2 regions of the Streptomyces sp. NPDC008313 genome follow, and region 1 is predicted to be linked to the other one. Evidence: predicted binding sites of a transcription regulator. Region 1 holds the regulator's gene; the other holds the start of a gene.
What was found. Region 1 encodes HrcA, which represses chaperone genes, less so after heat shock. Its sites were predicted from a motif close to TTNGCACTCNGNNNNNCNGAGTGCNAA; they were not measured.
Positions count from the first base shown of each region.

Region 2: groES (co-chaperone GroES) is a predicted target of HrcA. The motif match lies at 2,189-2,215, and genes of this name have one in related genera.

Region 1 covers NZ_JBIBFR010000005.1:14,736-30,549, reverse strand. The annotation lists gene ACFY93_RS08495 (DUF3097 family protein) at 1-120, opposite strand, end outside; gene ACFY93_RS08490 (MBL fold metallo-hydrolase) at 256-1,005, opposite strand; gene hrcA (heat-inducible transcriptional repressor HrcA) at 1,238-2,254, shown strand; gene dnaJ (molecular chaperone DnaJ) at 2,255-3,388, shown strand; gene ACFY93_RS08475 (nitronate monooxygenase) at 3,865-4,950, shown strand; gene ACFY93_RS08470 (16S rRNA (uracil(1498)-N(3))-methyltransferase) at 4,947-5,687, shown strand; gene ACFY93_RS08465 (VOC family protein) at 5,841-6,233, shown strand; gene ACFY93_RS08460 (hypothetical protein) at 6,500-7,000, shown strand; gene ACFY93_RS08455 (S41 family peptidase) at 7,063-10,404, shown strand; gene ACFY93_RS08450 (HIT domain-containing protein) at 10,470-10,823, shown strand; gene ACFY93_RS08445 (ribonuclease Z) at 10,830-11,735, shown strand; gene ACFY93_RS08440 (adenosine deaminase) at 11,784-12,776, shown strand; gene ACFY93_RS08435 (PfkB family carbohydrate kinase) at 12,887-13,993, shown strand; gene ACFY93_RS08430 (PhoH family protein) at 14,145-15,814, shown strand, end outside.
Region 2 covers NZ_JBIBFR010000001.1:468,658-484,471, forward strand. The annotation lists gene groL (chaperonin GroEL) at 1-1,616, opposite strand, end outside; gene groES (co-chaperone GroES) at 1,736-2,044, opposite strand; gene ACFY93_RS02115 (polysaccharide deacetylase family protein) at 2,345-3,094, opposite strand; gene ACFY93_RS02120 (polysaccharide deacetylase family protein) at 3,091-4,032, opposite strand; gene ACFY93_RS02125 (methyltransferase domain-containing protein) at 4,319-5,494, shown strand; gene ACFY93_RS02130 (LCP family protein) at 5,512-6,582, opposite strand; gene ACFY93_RS02135 (endo-1,4-beta-xylanase) at 6,736-8,127, opposite strand; gene ACFY93_RS02140 (substrate-binding domain-containing protein) at 8,352-9,416, opposite strand; gene ACFY93_RS02145 (extracellular solute-binding protein) at 9,525-10,832, shown strand; gene ACFY93_RS02150 (ABC transporter permease subunit) at 10,829-11,749, shown strand; gene ACFY93_RS02155 (ABC transporter permease subunit) at 11,769-12,653, shown strand; gene ACFY93_RS02160 (glycoside hydrolase family 3 N-terminal domain-containing protein) at 12,707-15,019, shown strand; gene ACFY93_RS02165 (hypothetical protein) at 15,092-15,346, opposite strand; gene tsaD (tRNA (adenosine(37)-N6)-threonylcarbamoyltransferase complex transferase subunit TsaD) at 15,343-15,814, opposite strand, start outside.

The DNA.
Region 1 (15,814 bases):
CACCGCGCCGCAGAAACCGGTCCCGGGCTCCTCGACCACCAGACCGGGCTCCGCCGGCACCTCGGGGACGGTCTTCGGCTTCTTCCACGGCGGGGTCAGGTCCGGAGAGTACTGGCGCATTCGGATGACGATAGGAGAAGCCGGCCGGGCGTGTCGCGCACCGCGCCGCGACACGCCGAGGACGGCGGCGCGAACACCTTCCACGGCACCCGGACCAGGCGCCCCGGACCAGACGCACCTCCGACGGCGTACCTCCTACGGCACCCCGAAACGCCGGGTCAGCGCGTCCCGTTGGGCCCGGACGAACGCGGCGTCCACCGCCGCGCCGTGCCCGGGGACGTACACCGCCTCCTCGCCGCCCAGCGCGAGCAGCCGGTCCAGTGCCGCCGGCCAGTGCGACGGCACCGCGTCCAAGCCCGCCTGCGGCTCGCCCGACTCCTCCACCAGGTCGCCGCAGAAGACCACCGGCCGCGACCCGGGGGACGTGGACCGGACGACCACGGCCAGGTCGTGGGAGGTGTGGCCGGGCCCCACACCGACCGGCACGGCGCTCAGGCCGCCGCCCAGGTCCACGGCGGACGCACCGGACAGCCGGGGGAGGAGCAGGGCGTCGGCCGCCTCGCGCGCGACCCCCGGGTCCTGCCCGTTGCGCACGGCGTCCGCGCGCAGTTCCTCCCGGCCGTGGGCCAGGACGGCGTCCAGGCCCACCGCGCCGAACACCTCCGCGTCCGCGAACGCCGACGCCCCGAAGACGTGGTCGAAGTGCGCGTGGGTCAGTGCGAGATGCGTCACCCGCCGGCCCCCGCCGAGCAGCCGCCCGGTCTCCTCCCGCAGCCGCGTGCCCTCCGCCGGGCTGGACCCGGCGTCGACCAGCAGCGCCCCCGCCGGGCCCGCCACGAGTCCGGCCGTGCAGTCCCAGACGGGCAGCCGCAGCCTGCCCACCCCCGGGGCCAGCCGCTCCCAGCCCGCTTCCGCCCACCGCGGCTCTTCCCGAGTCACCGTCATGCGTCGACGCTAAGGGCTGTCCCCGCCGGGCGTCCGGGAGCCCGCGCGGCGACAGCGCAGCGGGACCGGCTCGTACCCGTGAGTAGGCATCGCGGGACATCGCGACAGATCGCGGGGCCGCCCCTTGCCCGGGCCGTACCCACCGGCCGTACACTGGGCCGGGGAATGCTGGCACTCGCACGCGCTGAGTGCCAGGCGAGGCGCCAGGGGACGACAGCTGGAGGTGTGCGCGGTGCTCAGTGAACGCAGGCTGGAAGTGCTGCGCGCGATCGTCCAGGACTATGTCGGCACCGAGGAGCCCGTCGGGTCCAAGGCGCTCACCGAGCGGCACCGGCTGGGGGTCTCCCCGGCTACCGTGCGCAACGACATGGCGGCCCTGGAGGACGAGGGCTACATCGCCCAGCCGCACACCAGCGCCGGACGCATCCCCACCGACAAGGGCTACCGGCTGTTCGTCGACAAGCTCGCGGGCGTCAAGCCGATGACCGCCCCCGAGCGCCGCGCCATCCAGAACTTCCTGGACGGCGCCGTGGACCTCGACGACGTCGTGGGCCGTACGGTGCGGCTGCTCGCGCAGCTGACCCGGCAGGTCGCCGTCGTCCAGTACCCGTCCCTGACGCGTTCCACCGTGCGGCACGTGGAGCTGCTCTCCCTCGCCCCCGCGCGCGTGATGCTCGTCCTGATCACCGACACGGGCCGGGTCGAGCAGCGCATGATCGACTGCCCGGCGCCGTTCGGCGAGGCCTCGCTCGCCGATCTGCGGGCGCGGCTCAACAGCAGGGTCGCGGGCCGCCGTTTCGCGGACGTCCCGCAGCTCGTGCAGGACCTGCCGGACGCCTTCGAGAACGAGGACAGGGGGACGGTCGCGACGGTACTCTCCACCCTCCTGGAGACGCTCGTCGAGGAGACCGAGGAGCGGCTGATGATCGGCGGTACCGCCAATCTCACCCGCTTCGGACATGACTTTCCCCTCACCATCCGGCCGGTCCTCGAAGCCCTCGAGGAACAGGTCGTGCTCCTCAAACTCCTTGGCGAGGCCGGGGATTCGGGCATGACCGTACGGATCGGGCACGAGAACGCGTACGAGGGACTCAACTCCACGTCCGTGGTCTCGGTCGGCTACGGTTCGGGCGGCGAGGCAGTAGCCAAACTGGGCGTGGTCGGACCGACCCGCATGGATTACCCGGGAACGATGGGAGCGGTACGAGCGGTGGCACGGTACGTCGGACAGATCCTGGCGGAGTCGTAGGTGGCCACGGACTACTACGCCGTACTCGGCGTGAGCCGCGACGCTTCCCAGGACGAGATCAAGAAGGCGTTCCGGAGGCTCGCCCGCGAGCTGCACCCGGACGTCAACCCCGATCCGAAGACGCAGGAGCGCTTCAAGGAGATCAACGCCGCCTACGAGGTGTTGTCGGACCCGCAGAAGAAGCAGGTCTACGACCTCGGCGGCGACCCGCTGTCCCAGGCGGGCGGCGGCGCGGGCGGCTTCGGCGCGGGCGGCTTCGGAAACTTCTCCGACATCATGGACGCGTTCTTCGGGACGGCGTCGCAGCGCGGCCCCCGGTCGCGCACGCGCCGCGGCCAGGACGCGATGATCCGGCTGGAGATCGAGCTCGACGAGGCGGCCTTCGGCACCACGAAGGACATCCAGGTCGACACGGCCGTCGTCTGCGCCACCTGCAGCGGCGAGGGTGCCGCGCCCGGTACGAGCGCGCAGACCTGTGACATGTGCCGCGGCCGCGGTGAGGTCTCGCAGGTCACCCGGTCGTTCCTCGGCCAGGTCATGACCTCGCGGCCCTGCCCCCAGTGCCAGGGCTTCGGCACGGTCGTCCCGACGCCGTGCCCGGAGTGCGCCGGCGACGGGCGGGTGCGTTCGCGCCGGACCCTGACCGTGAAGATCCCGGCCGGTGTCGACAACGGCACGCGGATCCAGCTCGCGGGCGAGGGCGAGGTCGGCCCCGGCGGCGGCCCCGCCGGTGACCTGTACGTGGAGATCCACGAGCTGCCGCACGCGATGTTCCAGCGGCGCGGCGACGATCTGCACTGCACGGTCACCATCCCGATGACGGCGGCGGCGCTCGGTACGAAGGTGCCGCTGGAGACGCTCGACGGGCTGGAGGAGGTCGACATCCGGCCCGGCACCCAGTCCGGGCAGTCGATCCCGCTGCACGGGCGCGGCGTCACCCACCTGCGCGGTGGCGGACGCGGCGACCTCATCGTGCACGTCGAGGTGACCACGCCGACGAAGCTCGACGCCGAGCAGGAGCGGGTGCTGAGGGAACTGGCGAAGCTGCGGGGCGAGGAGCGGCCGACAGGGCAGTTCCAGCCGGGGCAGCAGGGGCTGTTCTCGCGGTTGAAGGATGCGTTCAACGGGCGTTGAGCGGGTCTGGCCGGGGGTCCGGGGGTTGGTCCCCGGGCAGGCACAGTCAGCCGGGGCAGCAGGGGCTGTTCTCGCGGTTGAAGGATGCGTTCAACGGGCGTTGAGCGGGTCTGGCCGGGGGGCCGGGGGTTGGTCCCCGGGCAGGCACAGTCAGCTGGGGCGGCAGGGGCTGTTCTCGCGGTTGAAGGATGCGTTCAACGGGCGGTGAGCGGGTCTGGCCGGGGGTCCGGGGGTTGGCCTCCGGGCAGGCACAGTCAGCTGGGGCGGCAGGGGCTGTTCTCGCGGTTGAAGGACGCGTTCAACGGGCGGTGACGGGACGTGCGGGGTGGTGGGGTGCGGTGGTTTTTCGCCCCCTCCGCCCCTTCCCTTCCCGTATTCCGGGGGCTTTGCCCCCTGGGCCCCCAGTCCTCAGACGCCGGACGGGCTGAACCGCTCCCCGATTCGGAGTCGTGCGGGGGGCGTGACAACATGCCGTCATGTCCTCCGCACTGACCGATCTCTTCCCTCACCCGATCGTGCAGGCGCCCATGGCGGGCGGTGTCTCCGTCCCGCATCTCGTCGCCGCCGTGTCCGAGGCGGGCGGGCTCGGCTTCCTCGCCGCCGGGTACAAGACGGCCGACGGCATGTACCAGGAGATCAAGCAGGTGCGCGGGCTGACCGGCCGCCCCTTCGGCGTCAACCTGTTCATGCCGCAGCCCGAGTACGCGGACCCGGCCTCCGTCGAGGTCTACGCCAACCAGCTCGCCGGTGAGGCCGCCTGGTACGAGACCGAGCTCGGCGACCCCGACAGCGGCCGCGACGACGGGTACGACGCCAAGCTCGCCGTACTCCTCGACAACCCGGTGCCCGTCGTCTCCTTCCACTTCGGCTGCCCCTCGCGCGAGGTACTGGACTCCCTCGCCCGCGCCGGCACCCTGACCCTGGTCACCGCGACCACGGCCGAGGAGGCGCTGGCCGTGCAGCGGGCGGGCGCCGCCGCGGTGATCGCGCAGGGCGTCGAGGCGGGCGGCCACCAGGGCAGCCACCGCGACGTCCCGGAGGCGGACGGCTCCGGCGTCGGACTGCTCTCGCTGCTGGCCCAGGTCCGCGAGACCGTGACCATCCCGATCGTCGCGGCCGGCGGCATCATGAGGGGCGGCCAGATCGCCGCCGCCCTCGCGGCCGGGGCGAGCGCCGCCCAGCTCGGCACCGCGTTCCTCGCCACCCCCGAGTCCGGCGCCCACGCCCTGCACAAGCAGGCGCTGACCAACCCGCTCTTCGTCCGTACGGAGCTGACGCGCGCGTTCTCCGGGCGTCCCGCGCGCGGCCTGGTCAACCGCTTCCTGCGCGAACACGGCCCGTACGCGCCCGCCGCCTACCCCCAGGTCCACCACCTCGCCGCTCCGCTGCGCAAGGCCGCCGCCCGGGCCGGTGACGCGCAGGGCATGGCGCTGTGGGCGGGCCAGGGGCACCGGATGGCCCGCGAGCTGTCCGCCGGAGGGCTCGTCGAGGTCCTGGTGGACGAGCTGGACGCGGCGGCGAGGGCGTTGTCCCGGCACGCGGGAGGAGGTGCGGGCCGATGACCGCGCCGGTGTTCGTGGTGGAGGAACTGGCCGACGGCGCCGCGGAGTTCGTGCTCGACGGGCCCGAGGGGCGGCACGCCGTCTCCGTGAAGCGGCTGCGGGCGGGCGAGGAGGTCGTCCTCACCGACGGACGCGGGCGCTGGACCCGGGGAGTCGTGCGGTCGGCGGAGGGCAAGGACCGCCTCGTGGTGACGGACCTCGAACCGGTCCACCACGAGCCCGAGGAAGCGCCGCGCGTCACCGTCGTACAGGCCCTGCCCAAGGGCGACCGGGGTGAGCTGGCCGTCGAGACGATGACGGAGACCGGCGTCGACGCGATCGTCCCCTGGGCGGCCTCCCGCTGCATCACGCAGTGGAAGGGCGAGCGGGGCCTCAAGGCGCTGGCGAAGTGGCGGGCCACGGCACGCGAGGCGGGCAAGCAGTCCCGCCGGACGCGCTTCCCCCAGGTCGCGGACGCGATGACGACCAAGCAGGTTGCCGCACTTCTCGCCAAAGCGGAGTTCGCCGCCGTCCTGCACGAGACGGGTGTGGAGGCCCTGGCCACCGCCGGACTCCCCGACCGGGGCGACATCGTGCTCGTCGTCGGGCCGGAGGGCGGGGTGTCGCCCGAGGAGCTGGCCCTGTTCACCGAGGCCGGGGCGAAGCCCTACCGGCTCGGCCGCAGCGTGCTGCGCACCTCCACCGCCGGAACGGCCGCGACGGCCCTGCTGCTGGGACGCACCGGCCGCTGGTCCTGACCGCTCGCCGGTCTGCCCGCCCGCCGGTCCCGCTCGCCCGCCGGTCCGGCCCCACGGGCGGGCGGCCCGGTACCTTCTACACCTGCCCCAGCCTCCGGCCCCCGGCCCCAGCGCCCGCCCCGGACGCCTGACCGACACCCTCAGGGAGACGCGTTGGAACTCGCACAGGTACGGCTGCTGGTCTCGGACTTCCCGGCCTGCTACCGCTTCTACGCCGACGTCCTCGGCCTCAAGCCGCAGTCGGGCGCGGCCGAAGGACCGTACGAGAAGTTCAGCCCCGCCACCGGCTCCGCGGGCATCGCCCTGCAGGACCGGGCCATGATGTCGCAGGTCCTCGGTGAGCTGGGCGAACCGGCGAGCGGCCACCGCTCCCTGGTGGTCCTGCGCGTGGACGACCTCGACGCCCACTGCGAGGCGATCACCGCGCGCGGGGGCAGCCTGGTGCACGGTCCGGCGCCGATGACCGACCGGATGCGCGTGGCCCACCTCAAGGACCCGGAGGGCAACCTCGTCGAGCTGCAGGAGTGGCTCCTGCTGCGCGGCTGACGAGGGGCGGGGCGCGGACACGGCGGCGCGCGGCGGACACGGCGGCCGGGCGCCACCGGCACCGCCGTCACCGTGGCCACATGCGGTCTACCGCGCCCGCGCCCGACGGTGGCACGCTGCCGTCCATGCGGGCATCGAGGCTTCACGGGCAGTGGTGGCGTCCTGCACAGCGGCGGCGTGACGGGCAGCGGCGGCGTCCTGCACAGCGGTGGCGTCAGGGACCGCGGTGGGCGGGGCGCGGGCGGCCGGCCGTCGCCGGACTCGCGGTGCTCGCCGCGGTGTCGGTCGTCACCGCCTGCGAACCGACGGACGGGCTCAGTTCCGCCGCCGTCGCCTACACCACCGACCAGACCGGCACCAGGGCACTGGAGAAGCAGGGCATCGACGTACGGTGGCTCAGCTGCACGGCCACCTACGGCGGCGGGAACAAGGCGTACACCCCCGGGAAGGCCACCGCCTCGTCCGGCACCCGCGACGTCGCCGGGGTCGACTGCCAGGGTGAGACCGGCGACGGCACGGACATCACCCTGAAGGGGAAGGTGACGCGGGCGGTCGACGGCAAGTGCGTCCGCGGCGACCTGACCGCGAGGGTCGGCGGCAAGCAGCGCTTCCATGTGGACGTCCTCGGCGACTGCGAGGCCTCGGACGGCACGTCCGCACCCGGCGGCGGCTCCCACGACCCGGGCCGGCCCGCGCCCACCGTCACCGTGACCCGGACCGTCTGGTGCGAGGGCGACCCCGGCTGCGGCCCCGTCGAGGGCAAGTGACGTGACGGGCGAAGTGATCCAAACCCCTGTCCGGCGGCGCGCCTGCTGCATAGGGTGATCGGGTGACACAGTCTGCGCTGTCCGCGTATCTCCGGTTTCCGCATCTGCACGGCGACTCGGTCGCCTTCACCGCCGAGGACGATGTCTGGGTCGCGCCGCTCGACGGCGGCAGGGCGTGGCGCGTCAGCGCCGACAACGTCCCGGTGGACCACCCGCGGATCTCTCCCGACGGCACGACGCTCGCCTGGACCTCCACCCGGGACGGGGCACCCGAGGTGCACGTCGCCCCGGTCGACGGCGGCCCGTCGAAGCGGCTGACGTACTGGGGCAGCGCCAGGACCCAGGTGCGCGGCTGGACCGCCGACGGCCGGGTGCTGGCCATCAGCCCGTACGGCGAGGCGAGCTTCCGGCGCTCCTGGGCCCGCGCCGTCCCCCTCGACGGCGGACCTGCGGCGACCCTCCCGTACGGGCCCGTCGGCGGCGTCGCGCACGGCCCCGGCGGCGTGCTCCTGCTGTCGGCGCCCATGGGGCGCGAGGCCGCCTGGTGGAAGCGGTACCGGGGAGGCACCGCCGGCAAGCTGTGGATCGACCGGGACGGCGACGGCGAGTTCGTGCGGCTGCACGAGGACCTCGACGGGAACATCGAGTACCCGCTGTGGGTCGGGATGGGGGTTCCCCCGCTCGAGCGCAGCCGAGAGTGGGGGAGGGTCGCCTTCCTCTCCGACCACGAGGGTGTCGGCGCGCTCTACTCCTCCCTCGCCGACGGCTCGGGACTGCGCCGCCACACCCCCGTCGAGGGAAGCTTCTACGCACGGCACGCGGCCACCGACGGCAACCGTGTCGTCTACGCCTCCGCCGGCGAGCTGTGGATCCTCGACGACCTGGACGGCGCCGAACCCCGCCGCCTCGACATCAGGCTCGGCGGCCAGCGCACCGACCTCCAGCCGCACCCCGTGAACGCGGCGCACTGGTTCGGCGCCGCCGCCCCCGACCACACCGGACGCGGCAGCGCGATCGCCGTGCGCGGCGCGGTCCACTGGGTCACCCACCGCTCCGGCCCCGCCCGCGCGCTCGCCGCCGCGCAGGGCGTCCGCGCCCGGCTGCCCCGCACCTTCCGCGCCGACGGCGAGGAGTACGTGGTGTGGGTGACCGACGCCGAGGGCGACGACGCGCTGGAGTTCGCGCCCGCCACCGGCGCCGCGCCGGGCGCCCTCCCGCGCCGGCTCGCCGCCGGACAGCTCGGCCGGGTCCTCGGCCTCGCCATGGCGCCCGACGGCTCCCGCGCCGCCGTCGCCTCGCACGACGGCCGGGTCCTCCTCGTCGAGCGGGAGACCGGCGAGGTGCGGGAGGTCGACCGCAGCCCGGACGGCGACGTGACCGGGCTCGTCTTCTCACCCGACTCCTCCTGGCTCGCCTGGTCCCACCCCGGGCCGCAGCCGCTGCGCCAGCTCAAGCTCGCCAACACCGCCGACCTGTCGGTGACCGAGGCGACGCCGCTGCGCTTCCAGGACTACGCGCCCGCGTTCACCCTCGACGGCAAGCACCTCGCCTTCCTCTCGGCGCGGGCCTTCGACCCCGTCTACGACGAGCACGTCTTCGACCTCGCCTTCGTCGGCGGTTCCCGGCCCCACCTCATCACCCTCGCCGCGACCACTCCCTCGCCGTTCGGACCGCAGCGCCACGGACGCCCCTTCGAGGCCCCCGACAAGGACGAGACCCCCGACAGCGAGGGCGCCCCGACGACCCGGATCGACCTCGAAGGGCTCGCCGACCGCATCGTGCCGTTCCCCGTCGAGGCCGCCCGCTACTCGGGGCTGCGGGCCGCCAAGGACGGGCTGCTGTGGCTGCGCCACCCCGTCCGCGGTGTGCTCGGCGCCTCCCGGGCCACCCCGGACGACCCCGAACCGAAGTCGGAGCTGGAGCGGTACGACCTCGCCCAGCAGCGCGTCGAGCACCTCGCCGCCGACGCCGACCACTTCGCGGTCACCGGCGACGGCAAGCGGGTCCTGCTGTGGACCGACGGCCGGCTCAAGGTGGTGCCCAGCGACCGCCGGGCCTCCGGCGACGAGGACAGCGACAGCAACATCACCGTCGACCTGTCCCGGGTCCGGCAGACCGTCGACCCGGCCGCCGAGTGGCGGCAGATGTACGACGAGGTGGGCCGCCTCATGCGGGACAACTTCTGGCGTCCCGACCTCGGCGGCGTCGACTGGGACGCCGTCCTCGACCGCTACCGGCCGGTCCTTGAGCGGGTCGCCACCCACGACGACCTCGTCGACCTCCTCTGGGAGGTGCAGGGCGAGCTGGGCACCTCGCACGCCTACGTCTCGCCGGGCGGCGGCGGGGCGGGCGGCCGGCGCCAGGGCCTGCTCGGGGCGGACATCTCCCGCCACGAGGACGGCCCGGACGGCGCCCCGCGCTGGCGGATCGACCGGATCCTGCCGTCCGAGACGTCCGACCCCGAGGCACGCGCCCCGCTCGCCGCGCCCGGTGTCGCGGTGCGCGCCGGGGACGCGATCGTCGCGGTCGCCGGGGAGCCCGTCGACCCGGTGACCGGGCCGGGTCCGCTGCTCGTCGGCACCGCGGGCAAGCCGGTCGAGCTGACCGTCTCCCCCTCGGGCGGCGGCGATCCGCGCCACGCGGTGGTGATCCCCCTCGCCGACGAGGAGGCGCTGCGCTACCACGCCTGGGTCGCCGACCGGCGGGCGTACGTGCACGAGAGGTCGGGCGGACGGCTCGGCTATCTGCACGTCCCCGACATGGTCGGCTCCGGCTGGGCGCAGCTCCACCGCGACCTGCGCGTCGAGGTGACCCGCGAGGGCCTGGTCGTCGACGTCCGGGAGAACCGCGGCGGGCACACCTCCCAGCTCGTCGTCGAGAAGCTCGCCCGCCGGATCATCGGCTGGGACGTGCCGCGAGGGGCCCGCCCCTTCAGCTACCCCCTGGACGCCCCGCGCGGCCCGGTCGTGGCCGTCGCCAACGAGTTCTCCGGATCGGACGGCGACATCGTCAACGCGGCGATCAAGGCCCTGGGCATCGGCCCGGTCGTCGGGACGCGGACGTGGGGCGGCGTCGTCGGCATCGACAGCCGCTACCGGCTGGTCGACGGCACGCTGGTCACCCAGCCGAAGTACGCCTTCTGGCTGGAGGGGTACGAGTGGGGCGTGGAGAACCACGGCGTCGACCCGGACGTCGAGGTCGTCCCCACACCCCAGGACCACGCGGCGGGCCGCGACCCCCAGCTCGACGAGGCGATCCGCATCGCCCTCGCCGCGCTCGCCGAGACCCCGGCCAAGTCGGCCCCGTCCCTCCCGCCGCTCCCGCCGCTCCCGGCGGACGGTGGCACGGACGGCGGCACGGACGGCGGCACGGACGGCGGCACGGACCCCGGCCCGACCGGGTGATCTTGGACGGCCGGGATCGATACGATGACGCGGTACGGGTCGGACGAGGAGTGAGGAGCGTGACCGTGGCCGGAGAGCCGCAGGACGACTGCCTGTTCTGCAAGATCGTCGCAGGGCAGGTTCCGGCGACCGTCGTCAGGGAAACCGCGACGACCTTCGCCTTCCGGGACATCAACCCCCAGGCGCCCACGCACGTCCTGGTCGTCCCCAAGGCGCACCACCGGGACGTCGCCGCCCTCGCCACCGCCGCCCCCGAACTCGTCGGGGACGTGCTGCGCGAGATCGGCGAGATCGCCGCCGAGGAGAAGCTGGACAGCTACCGCACCGTGTTCAACACCGGGACGGGCGCCGGTCAGACCGTCTTCCACGTGCACGCCCACCTGCTGGGCGGCCGCGGCCTCGAATGGCCCCCCGGGTAACGCGCCTTGTCCGTACGCGAACTGGTCGTCCTCGGCACCGCCAGCCAGGTCCCCACCCGGCACCGCAACCACAACGGCTATCTGCTGCGCTGGGACGGCGACGGCATCCTCTTCGACCCCGGCGAGGGCACCCAGCGGCAGATGCTGCGCGCCGGGGTCGCCGCCCACGACCTGAACCGGATCTGCGTCACCCACTTCCACGGTGACCACTCCCTCGGGCTCGCCGGGGTGATCCAGCGGATCAACCTCGACCGGGTGCCGCACGAGGTGACCGCGCACTACCCGGCCTCCGGGCAGCGGTTCTTCGACCGGCTGCGGTACGCGACGGCGTACCGGGAGACCGTCGTGCTCGCCCAGGCGCCCGTCGAGAGCGACGGTGTCCTCGCGGCGACCCCCTCGTACACGCTGGAGACCCGCGCGCTCTCGCATCCGGTCGAGTCGTTCGGGTACCGGCTCGTCGAGCCGGACCGGCGCCGGATGCTGCCCTCGCGGCTCGCCGAGCACGGCATCGCGGGGCCCGACGTCGGACGCGTCCAGCGCGAGGGCTCGGCCGGCGGGGTCACGCTCGACGAGGTGAGCGAGATGCGCCGCGGCCAGCGCTTCGCGTTCGTCATGGACACACGGCTGTGCGACGGGGTGCACGCGCTCGCCGACGGCGCCGACCTGCTGGTCATCGAGTCCACCTTCCTCGACGAGGACGTGCGGCTCGCCTCCGACCACGGACACCTGACGGCCGGACAGGCCGGGCGGGTGGCCCGGGACGCGGGCGTACGGCATCTGGTCCTCACCCACTTCAGCCAGCGCTACTCCGATCCCGGGGAGTTCGAGCGGCAGGCACGCGCCGCGGGCTACACCGGGGAGCTGACGGTGGCCCGCGACCTCGACCGGGTCCCGGTTCCGAAGCGGACCTGACCCGGTCCCGGTTCCGAAACACGGGTGAAACGCCCGTACCATGCTCTGATGCCCCTCCCCAAAGCCGAACTGCACCTCCATATCGAAGGCACCCTGGAGCCCGAGCTGGCGTTCGCGCTCGCCGCGCGCAACGGCGTCACCCTGCCGTACGCCGACACCGAAGCGCTGCGCGAGGCGTACCGGTTCGAGGACCTCCAGTCGTTCCTGAACCTCTACTACGAGCTGATGGCCGTCCTGCGCACCGAGCAGGACTTCACCGACCTCGCCGACGCCTACCTCGCGCGGGCCGCCGCGCAGGGCGTGCGCCACGCGGAGATATTCTTCGACCCGCAGGCCCACCTCGCCCGGGGCGTCGCCATGGGCACGGTGATCGAGGGGCTCGCCCGCGCGCTGGAGCGGTCCGAGTCCGCGCACGGCGTCTCCACCCAGCTGATCATGTGCTTCCTGCGGGACGAGTCCGCCGAGTCGGCGATGGAGACGCTGCACGCCGCGAAGCCCCACCTCGGCCGGATCACCGGCATCGGCCTGGACTCCGCCGAGGTCGGCCACCCGCCGGCGAAGTTCCGCGAGGTGTACGAGGCCGCCGCGGCCCTCGGACTGCGGCGCGTCGCGCACGCGGGCGAGGAGGGCCCGCCGTCCTACATCACCGAGGCGCTGGACGTGCTCGGCGTCGAACGCGTCGACCACGGCCTGCGCTGCCTGGAGGACCCCGCGCTCGTCGAGCGCCTCGTCCGCGAGAGGGTGCCGCTGACGCTCTGCCCGCTGTCCAACGTACGGCTGCGCGCGGTGGACGTCCTGGCCGAGCACCCGCTGCCCGCGATGATGGACGCCGGACTCCTCTGCACCGTCAACTCCGACGACCCCGCCTACTTCGGCGGATACGTGGAGGACAACTACCTCGTCGTCGGGCAGGCCCTGGGCCTGGACCCCGGACGGCTGCGGGAACTGGCCCGCAACTCCTTCCTCGCGTCGTTCCTGGAACACGACGAGGAACGGCGGGCCCGGTACCTCGCCGAGGTCGACGCGTACACGTTCGCGTAGGGACCCCGCGTACGGATCACGCCGGAGCCGGGCGGGCCCGACGGGCGGTGCCCGGCCCGGCACGTGGTGCACACTGGCCTGGATCCGCACCACGTCAGGGAGCACACCAGATGGCGTCCACCGGAGAGCGACCGCACCGGCCCGCCCACGTCGACCCGCTCGCCGGGCTGCGCACCCCGTGCGAACCGCCCTGGGACGTCTATCTGACCGGCCCCGTCTTCCTCGACATCATCTTCACCGGGCTCGACTCCGCCCCCGTGCGCGGCACCGAGTCCTGGGCCCGCGGCATGGGCTCCAGCCCCGGCGGAGTGGCCAACATGGCGACCGCCCTCGCCCGCCTCGGCCTGCGCACGTCCCTGGCGGCCGCCTTCGGGGACGACCACTACGGGGAGTACTGCTGGGACGCCCTCGAACAGGGCGAGGGCATCGACCTCTCCCCCTCGCGCACCGTCCCCGGCTGGCACTCCCCGGTCACCGTGTCGATGGCCTACGAGGGCGAGCGGACCATGGTCTCCCACGGCCACGAGCCGCCCCCGGAGGAGGCCGCCCCGGACCACGCCCCCCACGCGCGTGCCGCCGTCGCCTCGCTCACCCCCGGAACCCGCGCGCCCTGGATCGCCGAGGCAGCCCGGGCCGGCACCCGGATCTTCGCCGACGTCGGCTGGGACGACACGGGCCGCTGGGACCTGGCCGCACTGCCGGACCTGCGGCACTGCGAGGCGTTCCTGCCGAACGCGGCGGAGGCCATGCGCTACACCGGCGCCGACAGCCCGCGCGCCGCCGCCCACGCCCTCACCGACCACGTGCCGCTCGCCGTGGTCACCCTCGGCGCCGAGGGCGCCTACGCCGTCGACGGCCACACCGGAGTCAGCGCCGAGGTCCCCGCCATCGCCGTCGAGGCCCTCGACCCGACCGGCGCCGGGGACGTCTTCGTCGCCGGATTCGTCATGGGCACCCTGGCCGACTGGCCGCTCGCCGACCGGCTCGCCTTCGCCGGCCTCACCGCCGCCCTCTCCGTCCAGGAGTTCGGCGGTTCCCTCTCCGCTCCCGGCTGGGAGGAGATCGCCGCCTGGTGGCGCCGCGTCCAGTCCTACGACGACCAGGACCCCGCCGCCCTGCGCCGCTACGCCTTCCTGGAGGACCTGATCCCCGGCTCCGCCCGCCCCTGGCCGCTGCGCCGGGCCGTCCCCACCATCGGCTTCCGCCGCTCGGCCTGACCCGCGGGCCCGTCCCGCCTCGGGGGGGCGCGGAAAAGCCCTGGGGGAGTACGGGTGGCGCGTCGTACGCTGGGAAGCGCGACAGGTCCACGGCTGTCACGCGGCACAGCCCCGCAACGAGGAGGGACGAGCAGGCCTCCAGAGCCGGCCCATGACTCAGACACCCACAGCTCAGACCCCCGATCAGGGGCAGGCGCGAGCGCACTTCACGGTCCCCGACAAGCACCCCATGGTCACCGTGCTCGGTTCCGGGGACGCGCTGCTGCGCGTGATCGAGAAGGCCTTCCCGGCGGCCGACATCCATGTCCGGGGCAATCGGATCAGCGCGGTGGGAGACCCGGGCGACGTCGCCCTCGTCCAGCGCCTGTTCGACGAGATGATGCTGGTGCTCCGCACGGGCCAGCCGATGACGGAGGACGCAGTGGAACGCTCGATCGCCATGCTCAGGGCGAGCGGGGCGGGGGAGGGCGACGGCCAGGAGACCCCGGCCGAGGTGCTCACGCAGAACATCCTGTCCTCGCGGGGCCGCACCATCCGCCCCAAGACGCTCAACCAGAAGAGATACGTCGACGCCATAGACAAGCACACGGTCGTCTTCGGCATCGGCCCCGCGGGTACCGGCAAGACCTACCTGGCCATGGCCAAGGCGGTGCAGGCCCTGCAGTCCAAGCAGGTCAACCGCATCATCCTGACCCGCCCGGCCGTCGAGGCCGGCGAGCGCCTCGGCTTCCTGCCCGGCACCCTCTACGAGAAGATCGACCCCTACCTGCGCCCGCTCTACGACGCCCTGCACGACATGCTCGACCCCGACTCCATCCCGCGCCTCATGGCAGCGGGCACGATCGAGGTGGCACCCCTGGCGTACATGCGTGGCCGGGCTCAGCCCGTCTTCACGAACGTCCTCACTCCGGACGGCTGGCGGCCCATCGGAGACCTGCGGGTCGGTGACCTGGTCATCGGATCGAACGGCGAACCGACCCCGGTGCTCGGCGTCTATCCGCAGGGCGAGAAGGACGTCTACCGCGTCAGCGCCCAGGACGGTTCCTGGACTCTGTGCTGCGGCGAGCACCTGTGGACGGTCCGCACGGCCTCCGACCGTCGGCGGAACAAGCCGTGGCGGGTCCTGGAGACCCAGGAGATGATCGGCAACCTGCGGGCGGCACACGCGCGCCGCTACGAGCTGCCGATGCTCACCGCGCCGGTCCACCTCCCGGAGCGCAAGGTCCCGATGGACCCGTACGCGCTGGGGTTGCTGCTGGGCGACGGCTGTCTGACGGGCTCCACCACACCGTCCTTCGCGACGGCGGATCCCGAGCTGGCACAGGCCCTGGAGGCCGCGCTTCCGGGTGTCGTGGCTCGCCACAAGGGCGGTTCGGACTACGTGCTCAACCGAATCAAGTCCCCCGGAGACGTGGTCACGCTCGAGAACCCGGTCACCCGCATTCTGCGCGAGCTGGACCTGCTGCGTACCCGCTCGCACTCGAAGTTCGTCCCGGACGACTACCTGCACAACTCCGCAGAAGTCCGGCTCGCGCTCCTCCAGGGGCTTCTCGACTCCGACGGCGGCCCCGTCGCTCAGGCGGGCCGCACCTGCCGGATCCAGTACACGACGACATCGATCCTGCTGCGCGACGACGTGGTCTCCCTCGTACGATCTCTGGGCGGGGTGGCCTACGCCCGTCGTCGGCCGGCCGACGGCCGCAAGCCAGGACTGGCGAAGGGCCGGCAGGTCGAGCACCGCCACGACGCTCACATCGTCGACATCCGCCTGCCCGAGGACATCGCCCCCTTCCGCCTCGCACGCAAGGCGGAGAGGTACCT
Region 2 (15,814 bases), on a different contig from region 1:
GAGTGGCCGTGGCCGTGGCCGGCCTCGGGCTCCTCCTCGGCCGGCTTCTCGACGACCAGGGTCTCGGTCGTGAGGAGCAGGGAGGCGATGGACGCGGCGTTCTCCAGGGCGGAGCGGGTGACCTTGACCGGGTCGATGACGCCGGCCTTCACCAGGTCGCCGTACTCGCCGGTCGCGGCGTTGAAGCCCTGGCCCTTGTCGAGCTCGGCGACCTTGGAGGTGATGACGTAACCCTCGAGGCCGGCGTTCTCGGCGATCCAGCGCAGCGGCTCGACGGCGGCGCGGCGGACGACGGCGACACCGGTGGCCTCGTCGCCCTCCTTGCCGAGGTTGCCCTCGAGCACCTTGACGGCGTGGACGAGCGCGGAGCCGCCACCGGAGACGATGCCCTCCTCGACCGCGGCGCGGGTCGCGGAGATGGCGTCCTCCAGACGGTGCTTCTTCTCCTTGAGCTCGACCTCGGTCGCGGCGCCGACCTTGATCACGCAGACGCCGCCGGCCAGCTTCGCGAGGCGCTCCTGGAGCTTCTCGCGGTCCCAGTCGGAGTCCGTGTTCTCGATCTCGGCCTTGATCTGGTTGACGCGGCCGACGACCTCGTCCCCGCTGCCGCCGCCGTCGACGATCGTGGTGTCGTCCTTGGTGACGGTCACGCGACGGGCGGTGCCGAGCACGTCCAGGCCGACCTGGTCGAGCTTGAGGCCGACCTCCTCGGCGATGACCTGACCACCGGTGAGGGTGGCGATGTCACCGAGCATGGCCTTGCGGCGGTCGCCGAAGCCGGGCGCCTTGACGGCCACCGCGTTGAACGTGCCGCGGATCTTGTTCACGACCAGGGTCGACAGGGCCTCGCCCTCGACGTCCTCGGCGATGATCAGCAGCGGCTTGGAGGCGTTGGTCTGGATGACCTTCTCCAGCAGCGGCAGCAGGTCCTGGATGGAGGAGATCTTGCCCTGGTGGATCAGGATGTACGGGTCGTCGAGGACGGCCTCCATACGCTCCTGGTCGGACACCATGTACGGGGACAGGTAACCCTTGTCGAAGGCCATGCCCTCGGTGAAGTCCAGCTCCAGACCGAAGGTGTTGGACTCCTCGACGGTGATGACACCGTCCTTGCCGACCTTGTCCATCGCCTCGGCGATGAGCTCGCCGACCTGGCTGTCCTGGGCGGACAGACCGGCGACGGCGGCGATGTCGGACTTCTCGTCGATCGGGCGGGCCGTGGCGAGCAGCTCGTCGGAGACGGCCTTGACGGCGGCGTCGATGCCCTTCTTGAGGAGGGCGGGGGACGCGCCGGCGGCGACGTTGCGCAGGCCCTCGCGGACGAGCGCCTGGGCCAGCACGGTGGCGGTGGTCGTACCGTCACCCGCGATGTCGTTGGTCTTGGTCGCCACCTCCTTCACCAGCTGCGCGCCGAGGTTCTCGTACGGGTCGTCGACCTCGACCTCACGGGCGATGGTGACACCGTCGTTGGTGATGGTGGGGGCGCCGAACTTCTTGTCGATGACGACGTTGCGGCCCTTGGGGCCGATCGTCACCTTGACCGTGTCGGCAAGCTTGTTGACGCCGCGCTCAAGGGCGCGACGGGCGTCCTCGTCGAACTTCAGGATCTTCGCCATGGAGCTGAGTCAGTCCTCTCGAACCTCTGGAAAAAAAGAACAGCGCCCCCGGCGCCCGGCTTCATGAGGTCGCGGGGGCCAGGGGCGCAGTTCGTAGAAAAACTGGTGGTGCCGGTGAACTACTTCTCGATGATCGCGAGCACGTCGCGAGCCGAGAGGACGAGGTACTCCTCGCCGTTGTACTTCACCTCGGTGCCGCCGTACTTGCTGTAGAGCACGACGTCGCCGACGGCGACGTCGAGTTCGACGCGCTTGCCGTCCTCGACACGGCCCGGGCCCACCGCGAGGACGACGCCCTCCTGGGGCTTCTCCTTCGCGGTGTCCGGGATGACCAGGCCAGAGGCCGTGGTCTGCTCGGCGTCGAGCGGCTGGACCACAATGCGGTCCTCGAGCGGCTTGATGGCAACCTTGGAGCTGGCGGTCGTCACGATCCGACCTCCCCCTTCGGAGATCTCACGGGGTTAACTGTCTGAGGTGGCGACCAGGTGGATCCGTCGTCGCGGGTGCCGGACCTGCCCGTCGCTATTGGCACTCTCCGGTGGGGAGTGCCAGGTCCGAGACTATGACCGCGATTAGCACTCGGTCAAGCGGAGTGCCAATCGCCTGCGGCGCGGCGTGGGTTTTTCGTCACCCGGGGCGGGTGTGGGCGTCTCGGAGGCGCTGCCCCCGGGCCCCCGTATCGGCCTGACGGCCTCGTCCTCAGACGCCGGACGGGCTGGAAACCTCCCCTACAGGTAGTCCTCCAGGCGGGCCACCGTGAAGCCCTGTCGCTGGATGTGGTGGAGGAGCCGGGGAGTGGGGTGGTGGCGGATGATGTCGCCGGGGTGGAGGCGGTGGGGGTCGCGCCACAGGACCAGGGCGTCGACGCCGCAGTCGGCGGCGGCCCGGAGCGTCGTCTCGTCGTAGGTGCCGTACGGGGGGCGCAGCAGCCGGGGGCGGACTCCGAAGCGCTGCCTCAGCTTCTCCTGCTGGCCGCAGATCTCCGCGCGCTGGCCCGCGTACGGCAGTCCCCGCAACGAGGTGTGGTCCAGGGTGTTGTTCTCGACGCTCGCGCCGGCCGACCGCAGCCGCGCCAGCTGTCCGTATCCGGGGCCCGCGACCCGGTCGGTGAGGAAGAGCGTGACCGGCAGCCGCAGTTCCCGCACCATCTCCGTGAAGCGCGGGTCGCGCTCGGCGCCGTCACCGTACGTGAGGAAGACGACCCGTTCGCGGGTCGGCACCCGGTCGACGACCGGGGGCAGCCCGCGGCGCCCGACGCGGACGGCGGGCCGGGCGGGCGGTCTCGGCGGCGGCGCCAGTGGTCCCGCGAGTCCCCAGCGGCCGTAGCTCACCGCGTCCGGCTCCGGCGTCCGCACCCGCTGCGCCGCCTTCTTGCCCAGCCGTTCGATCGGATCGACGGACTGGGCGCAGCCGACGAGCCCGGCGAGCAGCACGGACGCGAGCACGAGCGCGAGCGGGGCGCGCGTCCGCGAGGTCACAGGTAGTCCTCCAGCCGCGCCACCGCGTACCCCTTGTCCGTGACCTTCTTCAGGAAGCGCCGGACCATGTCGGGCATCGTGCCGTCCCACTCGCCGCGGCCCCGGAAGTGGGTGAGGACGATGTCGCCGGGGTGCAGGTCCCGGTCGTCCTCGCGGTACTCCCAGTGGTCGACGTAGACCTCCTCGTCCCACAGCGGGGCCGCCTTCACCCCGCAGGACTTCGCGGCGCGCAGGGTGTCGCGGTCGTAGTTGCCGTAGGGCGGCCGGAAGAGCGCCGGGCGCTCGCCGAACTGCTTCCTCATCACCTCCTGCATGCCGCAGATCTCGTGCTTCTGCTCCTTGTAGGAGAGCGCCGGGAGGTAGCGGTGGTGGAGGGTGTGGTTGTTCAGTACGACACCGCGGTCGCGCATCCGGCGGAAGTAGCCGTAGTCGTCCTTCACCGCGAAGTCGCTGAGGAAGACGGTGTACGGGATCTTCAGCTCGCTCATCATCCGCAGGAACGCCGGGTCCTTCTCGGCGCCGTCGTCGATGGTGAGGAAGACGACCTTGTCCTCGGTGGGGACGGTGGTGAAGACGGGCGGGAGGTCCTCGTCCTCGTGCCCGTCCACCTCGAAGCCCTCGCGGGTGGTGAGGACCGGCTTCTTCGCCGGGGGCGGGGGCGGGACGAGGGGGAGCTTCGCCAGCTTCCAGTGTTTCGCGGCGGCGACCCGGGCGGCGTACGACCTGTGCAGTCCGGTGGCGTACGAGTCGAGGGCGCGGGCGGCCGGCGCCTTCAGCGGAGGCCGCCCCTGCGCGTGCCCGGCGGGCTGGCCCGGCTGTGCGGGCCGCGCCTGCTGCTCCAGCCTCCGGTCGCCGGCGCCGGTACCCGTCCCGGCCCCCGCTCCGGTACCGGCCTGTCCGCAGCCGGCGGCGAGCGAGGCCGCGGCGAGCACGACGATCCCGGCCCGCACCCGCGCCCCGGCCCCGGCCCTCGTCCGGGTCGGCCGCGATCCGGCCCGCGGCCCGGTCGACGCCCCGGCCCGCGCCCCGGTCCGTGCGCGTGTACCCACCCGTGTCCCCCGTCCGGCCCCCGTGCGCACCCCACCCGACGACCGGTTTTCCTCATTTTGTCGTACTGATCGCATGGCGCCGGATCCTCGCAGGCCAGGGCAGCCGCACCGGGCCGACACCGCCACCGCGCCCGCACCATCCACCGACTGGCCCACAGTGGCCCACAATGGCCCGGTGAACGACGTCTCCCTCGCCCCTCTGCTCACCCCCGAGGGCCGTGCCCTCCTCGACGAGGTGCGGGGTACCGACCCGGCGCGGGAGCTGGCCGTGGCGACCCGGCTGCGCCGGGAGCATCCCGCCGAGCTCGTCTCGGCGGCGCTCGGCCAGGCGCGGCTGCGGCAGCGGGCGGCGGCGAAGTTCGGGGCCGAGGACGCGGAGCGGATGTTCTTCACGCCGAACGGGGTCGAGCAGTCGACGCGTACGACCGTGGCGACGCACCGGGCCGAGCGCTTCCGCGACCTCGGCGTGCGGTCCGTCGCAGACCTGTGCTGCGGCATCGGCGGCGACGCGATCGCGCTGGCCCGCGCCGGGATCCGGGTCCTCGCCGTCGACCGGGACCCGCTGACGGCGGCGGTCGCGCGGGCCAACGCCGACGCGCTCGGCCTCGGTGAACTGATCGAGGTCCGCGAGGCGGATGTCACCGAGGTCGACACGGCGGCGTACGACGCGGTCTTCGTGGACCCCGCGCGGCGCGGCGGACGCGGAAGGATCTTCGACCCGGAGGCGTACTCACCGCCCCTGTCCTGGGCCACCGGGGCCGCCCTGGGGGCCCCGCTCGCCGCGCTGAAGATCGCACCCGGCATCCCGCACGAGGCGATCCCCGCCGAGGCGGAGGCCGAGTGGATCTCGGACGGCGGGGACGTGAAGGAGGCCGTGCTCTGGTTCGGCACGGAACCGGGACTGGTGCGGGCCACCCTCCTGCCGGGCCCCCGTGTCCTGCGGGGGCGCGGGCTGCCCGACCCCGGCGTCCGCCCGCCCGGCCGCTATCTGTACGAGCCGGACGGCGCCGTCATCCGCGCCCACCTGGTCGCCGAGGCGGCCGAGGAGCTCGACGGCGGACTTCTGGACGAGACGATCGCGTACGTGACGTCCGACGTCCTGCACCCGACCCCGTACGCGACCGCCTACGAGATCACCGACCTGCTCCCCTTCAACGTGAAGCGGCTGAGGGTCCTGCTGCGGGAGCGCGAGATCGGTGTCCTGACCGTGAAGAAGCGCGGGTCGGCGGTCGAGCCGGAGGAACTGCGCCGCAAGGCGCTGCCCAAGCCCCACGGCAGGGGCGCGCTCACCGTCTTCCTGACCCGCGTGGCCGGCGCCCCGACGATGCTCCTCGGCCGGCCCGCCGGATAGGAGCCCTTCCGGTGGGGCTACTTCAGCGAGGCCCACAGGTCGCCCGCCTCCGGCTCGTCCGCCACCACCCTGTTGGGGTCCGAGGGGGCCTGGACCACCGGCATCATGACGGTCGTGACCGCCTCGGACGGCAGGTCCTTGAGGCTGCGGCCGAGGTCCATGAGTTCGCCGAGCGAGTCGAGGCCGGTGTCGGTGGTGAGGCTGCCGGTGACCGCGTCCGCGACCTTGTAGAGCCTGGCGGGGTCCGTGAGCAGGTTCGTGGCGGAGATCTGGTCCAGCAGGGCCTTGACCAGCTTCTGCTGCAGACCTATGCGGCCGAGGTCGCTGCCGTCGCCTATGCCGTGCCGGGTGCGGGCCAGCGCCAGCGCCTTCCTGCCGTCCAGCCGGTGCTCGCCCGCCTTCAGGTGGAGGTGGCTCTGGTCGTCGTCGATGTCCTCGTCCGTGGTGACGGTGACACCGCCGAGCGCGTCCACCAGGTCGGCGAAGCCCGCGAAGTCGATCTCCAGGTAGTGGTCCATGCGGACGTCCGTCATCGACTCGACCGTCTTCACCGCGCAGACGGGTCCGCCCACCGAGTACGCGGTGTTATACATCGCGTTGTACGCCACCGCCGTCGTCCCCCCGGACGGTGTCGGACAGGACGGCCGGGTGACCAGGGTGTCGCGCGGGATGCTGACGACCGTCGCCGTCGTGCGGCCCTCGTCGATGTGCACGACCATCGCCGTGTCCGAGCGGGCTCCCTCGCTGTCGCCGCCGCCGAGCTTCGCGTTCTCGGCGCCACTGCGCGAGTCGGAGCCGAGGACGAGGATGTTCAGCGCGGTGCTCGGGGCCGGGCTCGCCGAGGCGGACGCCTCCGGCGTGGCGGAGGTGGGCCCGGACCTGGCCGGGCGGTCGTCGCCCAGCGCGCTGTCGATGTCGACGCCCTTGATGTTGTGGTTCAGGTGCCAGTAGGCCCAGCCCGCCCCCGCGGCGGAGAGGACGAGTACGCCGGCGAGCGCGATCCCCGCGGCCTTCACCAGCCCGCGCCGCCGGCCACCGCGTCTCGCGGCGCCCCCGTTTTCGTCCTCGTGTTCGTTTTCTCCGCTCACGAGGGAGAACGTAAGTCGGACTTATGACGAGGAGAAGCCTTGTCTCAGGTTTCCTGCCCAAAATTTTAGACTTCTCAGGGTTTCCTCAGACAAAGCCCGACGAAGCCCAGGTCGCAGCCCGCCGTCACCCCGGCCTGGCGGCCGCCACGGGCCTCAGCCCAGCGTCACCGCCGGGACCGGGTTGCTCCCGCTCCAGGTGCCGTTGAAGCCGAACGTCACCGAGCCGCCGCTCGGCACCGTCCCGTTGTACGACGCGTTGGAGCAGGTGACGGTTGTACCGGACTGGGCACATGTCGCGTTCCACGCCTGGGTGATCCGCTGGCCCGCGCCGTAGTCCCAGCTCACCTTCCACGACGACAGCGCCGCCCCGGAGCAGCTGATGGTCACCTGGCCCGTGAATCCGGTGTTCCACTCGTTGGCGACGCTGTACGCGGCCGTGCAGTCGCCCGTCGGCGGGGTCGACGTCCCGCCGAGCGCCGTGGCGATCGCGCCGTACGCCGGTTTCGGGACGTAGTTCGCGTCGTACGGGGTCGCCGCGCCGTAGCCGTCGAAGACGTCGGGGATCCAGGAGTCGGAGTCGGTGAAGCCCCAGACGGTGACCCCGGCGCACCGGCTCACCGCGACGCAGGCGTTCATCACGGCCCGGTAGTCGGCGGCCTGCTGGGCCAGCTTCGCGTCGGTGGAGGGGAGCTGCATCCGGATGTCCAGCTCCGTGACCGCCACGTCGACGCCGAGCGCCGCGAACCGCTCGATGTTCTGCTGGAGCGTGGACGGCACCAGGCCGAGGATCAGATGGGCCTGGAGGCCGACGCCGTCGATCGGGACGCCGCGCTCCTTGAGGGACTTGACCAGGTCGTACAGAGCGGTGCTCTTCGCGTTGACGCCCTCGACGTTGTAGTCGTTGATGTAGAGCTTGGCGTCCGGGTCGGCCGCGTGGGCCCAGGTGAGCGCCCGGGCGATGTAGTCGGAGCCGAGCCCCTGGTACCAGAGGGACGTGCGGTAGGTGCCGTCCTCGTTGAAGGGCTCGTTCACCACGTCCCAGGCGGCCAGTTCGCCCTTGTACCGGGTCACCTCGGTGGTGATGTGGTCCTGGAGCAGCGTGCTCAGCTGGTCGGCCGTCCAGCTGCCGTCGGTCAGCCAGCCCGGGTTCTGGCTGTGCCAGACCAGGGTGTGCCCGCGCACCTGCTGGTCGTGGGCCTGCGCGAAGGCGACGATCCGGTCGGCCTCGCCCCAGTCGTAGCTGCCCCGGCTGGGCTCGACGGTCTCCCACTTCATGGCGTTGCCGGGCGTGAGCGAGTTGAACTGACCGCCCGCGAGGTCGCCGTACGTGCCGGTGAGCTTCGAGCCGGTGACGGCGGTGCCGATCACCTTCCCCCTGGCCTCGGCGAGATCGCGCAGCGGGGCGTCGGCGGCGCGTGCCGTCGTGCCGGCCGCGAGCAGGACGCCGACGGCGGCGACGCCCGTGAACAGGGCGACCAGCCGGGAGCGCGTCCGGGAGCGTGGGCGGGGGCGGCGGGCGGGGCGGGGATGTAAGGAGGATCTCATTGCGGGGGTACCTCCGAGAACTCCGAAAGTTTCGGCGTTTCAGCCGATTGACTTCGCAGGAGTGTGGGGGTCCGGGCCCGGCCCGTCAATACGCCGCACGCACCTCACAGGTCCGACGGGCCCCGTCTGCCACCGCGCCGCCGCCGGCACCCGGCCCGCCGTCGGCACCCCGGCCGTCCGGCACGTCGGCGTCCGGCCCGGCGAACGCCTGTCCGGGTGGCCGCTCATCCGGCGGGGTGCGGCGGCGGTGCCCCCGTGCTGCTGCGCTCCACCAGGCTGGTGGCCAGTTCCACGCGTGTCGCCACGGAGGCGCCGTCCTCGTTGCCGAGCTGCAGCACCAGCCGGGCCGCCGCCTCCGCCATCTCCGTCAGCGGCTGCCGCACGGTCGTCAGCGGCGGCCCCACCCAGCGGGCGATCGGCAGGTCGTCGAAGCCGACGACGCTCAGGTCCTCCGGGATCCGCAGTCCGAGCTCGCGCGCCGCCTCGTAGAGGCCGAGGGCCTGGAGGTCGTTCCCGGCGAAGACGGCGGTGGGCCGGTCGGGGGCGCCCAGGAGTTCGAGGCCCGCGCGGTAGCCGGTCTCGTGGTGGAAGTCGCCCGCGCGGATCAGCGCGGGGTCGACCGGCAGCCCGGCCGTCTCCAGCGCGGCCCGGTAGCCGTCGACGCGGGCGCGGCTGCACATCATCCGCGACGGTCCGCTGATCGCCCCGATCCGGGTGTGGCCCAGCTCGACGAGATGGCGGGTGGCGGCGAGGCCGCCCTGCCAGTTGGTGGCGCCGATGGACGGCACGTTGTCGCCGGGGTCGCCCGCCGGGTCCATGACGACGAAGGGGATCGACCGGCTGGTCAGCAGTGCCCGCTGAGACTCGTCGAGCCCGGACAGCACGAGGATCACGCCGTGCGGCCGGCGGGCGGCGACCTGGTCGGCCCAGCTGCGCCCCGGTGTCAGCCGGCCGGCGCTCTCGGACAGGACGACGCTCAGCCCCTCGTCCCGGGCCACGTTCTCGACGCCCCGGATCACCTCCATCGCCCAGGCGCTCTCCAGCTCGTGGAAGACCAGGTCGATCAGGGGCGAACGGCTCGCCTCGGCCCTGCGGCGCCGGTAGCCGTACGCGCGCAGCAGCTCCTCGACCCGGGTGCGGGTCGCCGGGGCGACGTCGGCTCTGCCGTTGAGCACCTTCGAAACAGTCGGAGCCGAGACACCGGCCTCGCGGGCGATCTCCGCGAGCGTCGCCGTCTGTGCGGAAGCCCTGCCGGGCCGACTGGCGGGCTGTGCTTGGGAAGGACTCATGGCCGCGATCGTATCCCTGCGCACCCCCTTGACGAACCCCCCTCGGCACCCTAGGTTCCCGGAACATTCGAAGTATTACTCGAAACATTCGCGAAAGGTGCTTGCCACATGGAGTCCTACAGCAGACGCTGGGTCCTCGGCGCCGGTGCCACCACCCTGCTCTCCGCCGGGCTCACCGCCTGCGGCTCCGGCGACAGCGGTTCGGACGGCGGATCCGAACTCACCGCGTTCGTGTGGGGTGACGACGCGGTCAAGGTGCAGACGGCCGCGGTCAACCGGTTCAACAAGTCCGCCGCGTCCAAGAAGGCCAAGGGCGACATCAAGCTGGAGAAGATCCCCGGCTCCGACTACCCCACCAAGCTGCGCACCGCGATGGGCTCGCCCAGCGCCCCCGACCTCTTCTTCAACTGGGGCGGCGGCTCGATCAAGGCCTACCAGGAGGCGAAGAGGCTCGTCGACCTGACGGACACCATCAAGGTCGACTCGGTCCTGGCGAACGGCTTCCTGCCGTCCGTGCTCTCGGCGGGCGACCTCGGCGGCCGCCACTACGGCATACCGATGCGCGGTATGCAGCCCGTGATCCTGTTCTACAACAAGACGCTCTTCGCCGAGCACAAGCTGCAGCCGCCCACCACCTGGGACCAGCTGCTGGACAACAACGCCAAGCTCAAGAAGGCGAAGATCACCCCGTTCGCGCTCGGCGGCGCGGACACCTGGACCGAGCTGATGTGGCTGGAGTACCTGGTCGACCGCATCGGCGGACCGGAGGTCTTCCGGAAGATCCAGAACGGTGACGCCTCCGGCTGGGGCGACCCGGCCGTCCTCAAGGCCGCCCAGACCGTCCGGGACCTCATCGACGACGGCGCCTTCGGCTCCAAGTACAGCTCGGTCGGGTACAACAACGCCGGCGCCCCGGCGGTCTTCGCCAAGGGCAGGGCCGCGATGCACCTGATGGGCTCCTGGGAGTACTCGACGCAGCTCGGCAAGTTCCCGGACTTCGCCAAGAAGGACATGGGCTGGTGCGCGTTCCCGACCGTCGAGGGCGGCGCCGGCGACATCCGCAACGTCGTCGGCAACCCCACCAACTACTGGTCGGTGAACTCCCGCACGAAGAACAAGGACGCCGCCATCGCGTTCCTCAGGACCTGCGCCTCGGAGGAGTACGCGAAGGCCCTCGTCGCCAACGGAGACGTCCCGACGACCGCCAACGCGGCGAAGCTGCTCGACGCCTCCCCCAACCCGGAGTTCGCCAAGTTCCAGTACGAGATGGTCCAGAAGGCGCCCGCGTTCACGCTCAGCTGGGACCAGGCCGTCGACCCTGACGTCTCCACACCCATGCTCACCGAGATCAACAAGCTGTTCGTCGGGAAGTCGACGCCCGCCCGCTTCGTGGGTGCGCTGAAGGGGCTGAAGTGAGCACCACCGCTCCCGTCAAGCAGGGCCCCGCCACCGCCTCCGTACGACGGAGGCGTGTGGCGGGGAAGGTGGGGGTCGGGCGGCCGAACGCCGCCTGGGCCCTGCCCGCAGTCCTCTACTTCGCGTTCTTCGCCGTCGTCCCGATGCTTCTGGCCTTCTACCTCTCCTTCACGGAGTGGGACGGCCTGAGCGATCCGCGGTACGTCGGCCTCGACAACTGGAAGAAGCTGATCGACGACGACCGGATGGTCCAGTCCCTGTGGGTGACCGTCCTGCTGACCGTCGTCAGCTGGGCCTTCCAGACGTTCGTGGCCCTCCTGCTCGGAGTCTGGGCGGCGGGCCGGCAGCGCAACAGGGCCATCCTGTCCGCCATCTTCTTCGTGCCGTTCCTGCTGTCCTCGACGGCGATCGCGCTCCTCTACTACGCGCTGCTCGACCCGAACTTCGGCATCATCCGGGAGAACATCCTCGGCTCGTCCAGCGGCGCGTTCCTGGCGATCGTCTTCGTCGGCGGCTGGCAGTTCATCCCCTTCCACACCCTGATCTACCAGGGCGGTGCACGGCAGATCCCCGAGGTGCTGTACCAGGCGGCGGCCATCGACGGCGCGAGCCAGACCCGGCAGTTCTTCTCGATCACCCTGCCCCAGCTGCGGCACACCATCACCACGTCGACCGTGCTGATGGTCGTCGGCTCGCTCACCTACTTCGAGACCGTCCTCATCCTCACCAAGGGCGGCCCGGGCACCGACACCGCGATCCTGCCCTACCTGATGTACGAGGCCGGCTTCAAGAGCTACGACTTCGGCTACGCCAGCGCCATCGCGTCGTTCCTGGTGGTCGTCGCCACCGGCCTGTCGCTGATCCTGGTCCGGCTGACCGGCTTCGCCTCCATGCGCAGCGCGCGCGAAGGGATGTGACGGAGTGTCACACGCCACACTGCGGTCGCGTCCGGTGAAGACCGGCCAGCGGCCGGGCCCCCCGGCCCCCCGCCCCCGCCGGCACTGGTCCCGGCGCGCCAACCCGGTCGCGGGCATCGCCTCGTTCCTGTGGCTGCTCGTCGTCATCGTCCCGGTGTACGCGATGCTGTCGGCCTCGCTCACCACCCAGGACAAGGCGCTCACCGCCAACCCGCTGCGGCCGCCCACGGACCCGACCCTCGACAACTACAACACCGTGCTGCACAGCGGCTTCGGGCATCTGCTCGCCAACACGTCGATCGTCGCGGCCGCCGTCGTCGCGATCGTCCTGGTTCTGGCGCTGCCCCTCGCCTACGTCGCCGTACGCGCCCGCAACCGCTGGTCGGGGCTGGCCTTCCGGATGTTCCTGCTCGGCGTCGCGATCCCGGCCCAGGCCGTCGTCGTCCCGCTCTATCTGCTGATCTCGAAACTCGACCTGTACGACAGCCTGCTCGCCGTCATCCTGCCGACCGCCGCCTTCGCGATGCCGGTCTCCGTGCTGATCCTCGTCGGCACCCTGCGGGACGTCTCGGAGGAGCTGTACGAGGCGATGGCCCTGGACGGCGCCTCCCCGCTGCGGATGATGTTCAAGCTGACCATCCCGATGGCCAAGGGCGGCATCAGCACCGTCACCATCTACGCGGCGCTGCAGGCCTGGAACGGCTTCCTCTTCCCGCTGATCTTCACCCAGTCCGACGGACCCCGTGTCCTCACCCTCGGACTCTTCAACTACGTGAGCCAGTTCGGCGTCAACATCCCCGCCCTGCTCGCCTCGGTCGTCCTCTCCGGCATCCCCATCTTCGCCGTCTACCTGGTCGCCCGGCGCGCCCTCGTCGGCGGACTGATGGGCGTCGGCGGCAAGTGAACCCGCGCCACCCGCGCACGACCACCGTGCCCCCCGAACACGACAGGAGTCCCATGAGCACCACCCCCTGGCGCGACACGTCCCTGCCCGCCGACGTCCGCGTCGAGGACCTCCTCGGCCGGATGACCCTGGAGGAGAAGACGGCCCAGCTGTACGGCATCTGGGTGGGCGCCGCCACCGACGGCGGCGGCGTCGCCCCCCACCAGCACGACATGACGGAGACCCATGCCTGGGACGAGGTGATCACCCGCGGTCTCGGCCAGATCACCCGCTCCTTCGGCACCGCCCCGGTGGAGCCGGCGCTCGGCGCGATGGCCCTGGCCCGCGCCCAGCAGCAGATCGCCGAGTCGAGCCGCTTCGGCATCCCGGCCATCGCCCACGAGGAGTGCCTCGCGGGCTTCACCGCCTGGGGCGCCACCGCGTACCCGGTGCCCCTCGCCTGGGGCGCAACCTTCGACCCGTCACTCGTCGAGGAGATGGCCCGCCGCATCGGCCACGACCTCGCCTCCGTCGGCGTCCACCAGGGTCTCGCCCCGGTCCTCGACGTCGTACGCGATCTGCGCTGGGGCCGCGTCGAGGAGACCATCGGCGAGGACCCGTACCTGGTCGGCACGATCGGCACGGCGTACGTGCGGGGCCTGGAGTCCGCCGGGATCATCGCCACCCTCAAGCACTTCGCCGGGTACGCGTCCTCGGCGGGCGCCCGCAACCTGGCGCCCGTGCGCGCGGGCGTGCGCGAGTTCGCCGACGTGACCCTGCCCCCGTTCGAGCTGGCCCTGCGCGAGGGCGGCGCCCGCTCGGTGATGGCCGCGTACAACGAGACCGACGGCGTCCCCGCGTCGGCCGACCCGGCCCTGCTGACCGGACTCCTGCGCGACCGGTGGGGCTTCACCGGCACGGTCGTCTCCGACTACTTCGGCATCGGCTTCCTGGAAACCCTCCACAAGGTCGCCGACAGCCCCGCCGGCGCGGCCCACGCCGCCCTCGCGGCCGGCATCGACGTCGAGCTCCCGACGCTGCGGTGCTACGGAGAAGCGCTGACCTCGGCCGTCCGGGCCGGGGGGATACCCGAGTCCCTGGTGGACACGGCGGCCCGCCGGGTCCTGATCCAGAAGTGCGAACTGGGCCTGCTGGACGGCGCGGCCTCCCCGGCCGCCGAGACCATCGACCTGGACTCGCGGGGCAACCGCGACCTCGCCCGCCGTATCGCGGAGGCGTCCGTCGTCCTGCTGGCCAACCCCACCGGCGCGCTCCCCCTCGCCCCGGACACGAGAATCGCCGTCGTGGGTCCCCGCTCCCACGACCCCCTGGCCATGCTCGGCTGCTACTCGTTTCCCTCGCACGTCGGCCCGAACCACCCCGACCACCCCGTCGGCATCGAGATCCCCACCCTGTGGGAGTCCCTGCGCACGGAACTCCCCGACGCGAAGCTCACCCACGCCGAGGGCTGCGACACCACCGGCGACGACACCTCCGGCTTCGCCGAGGCCGTGGCCCGCGCCACCGAGGCGGACGTCTGCGTCGCCGTCCTCGGCGACCGCGCCGGCCTCTTCGGCCGCGGCTCCTCCGGCGAGGGCTGCGACGCCGCCGACCTGAGCCTGCCCGGCGTCCAGGCGGAGCTCCTCGACGCGCTGACCGCGACCGGCACACCCGTCGTCCTCGTGCTGCTCACCGGCCGCCCGTACGCGCTCGGCCGCTGGGACGGCCGCCTCGCGGCCACCGTGCAGGCGTTCTTCCCCGGCGAGGAGGGCGGCCCGGCCGTCTCCGGCGTGCTCAGCGGCCGGGTCAACCCGTCGGGCCGGCTGCCCGTGAGCGTTCCCCGCGAGCCGGGCGGCCAGCCGTGGACGTACCTCCAGCCGCCGCTGGGCCTGGTCGGCGAGGTCAGCAATCTGGACCCGACCCCGCTGTACCCCTTCGGGCACGGCGAGTCGTACACGACGTTCGTCTGGGACGACTTCACCGCGTCCGAGGCCGAGACGGCCACGGACGGCACGCACGACATCGCTGTCACCGTCCGCAACACCGGCACGCGTGAGGGCGCCGAGGTGGTCCAGCTCTACCTGCACGACCCGGTCGCCCAGGTGACCCGGCCCGACGTCCGGCTGATCGGCTACCAGCGGCTCGAACTCGCCCCCGGCCAGGCACGGCGTGTCAGCTTCCGCTTCCACGGTGACCTCTCCGCGTTCACCGGCCGCGCCGGACACCGCGTCGTCGAGCCGGGCGCCCTGGAACTGCGGCTGGGCTACTCCAGCGCGCGGACGCTGCACACGACCCGGCTGACGCTCACCGGCCCGGAGCGGAGCGTGGGCACGGACCGCGAGCTGCTCTGCGCGGCCGAGGTCACCGAGGTGGCGCCGGCGGACTGACCCGGGGTCTTCCGTCCGGATCGGGCCCCGCGAGCCCGGCCCGGTCCGGACGAGGGGCCCCAAGGCGTCCGGTCAGCCGGAGACCGACTCGAAACGCCAGCGGTGCACGGCCCGCGTCACCAGCTCCCCGTCCGGCTCGGGGAGCTCGGGCAGCTCGGCGTCGTACGCCGCGTCCCACCAGGTGATCACCAGGACCCGGTCCTGCGGCGCGCGCAGGACCTCCCGGCGCAGGGGCCGCCCCGGCAGCTCCTGCGCACGCACCCAGTCGAGCAGGTCCCCGCCCCGTCCGGCGACGGCGCGGGCCTCCCACATCAGCGCGACGGTCACGAGTAGAGGTTCTCCTTGCTGACCTCGTGCACGTGGTCGTGGCCGTGGCCGTGCGCGTGCGCCGTGCCCGGCACGTGCGGGTCCGTGACCGGCAGCGAGGAGTCCGCCGACAGGTCCCAGTCGGAGGCGGCGCGGCCCCGGGACACCATCTCCGCGCCGAGCGCGGCGACCATCGCGCCGTTGTCCGTGCACAGCTTGGGGCGCGGCACCCGCAGCCGGATCCCGGCGGCCTCGCACCGCTCCAGGGCGAGCGCGCGCAGCCGGGAGTTGGCGGCCACACCGCCGCCGATCATCAGATGGTCGACGCCCTCGTCCTTGCAGGCGCGGACCGCCTTGCGGGTCAGCACGTCCACCACCGCCTCCTGGAAGGACGCGGAGACGTCCCGGACCGGTACGTCCTCGCCGGCCGCGCGCCTGGCCTCGATCCAGCGGGCGACGGCGGTCTTCAGCCCCGAGAAGGAGAAGTCG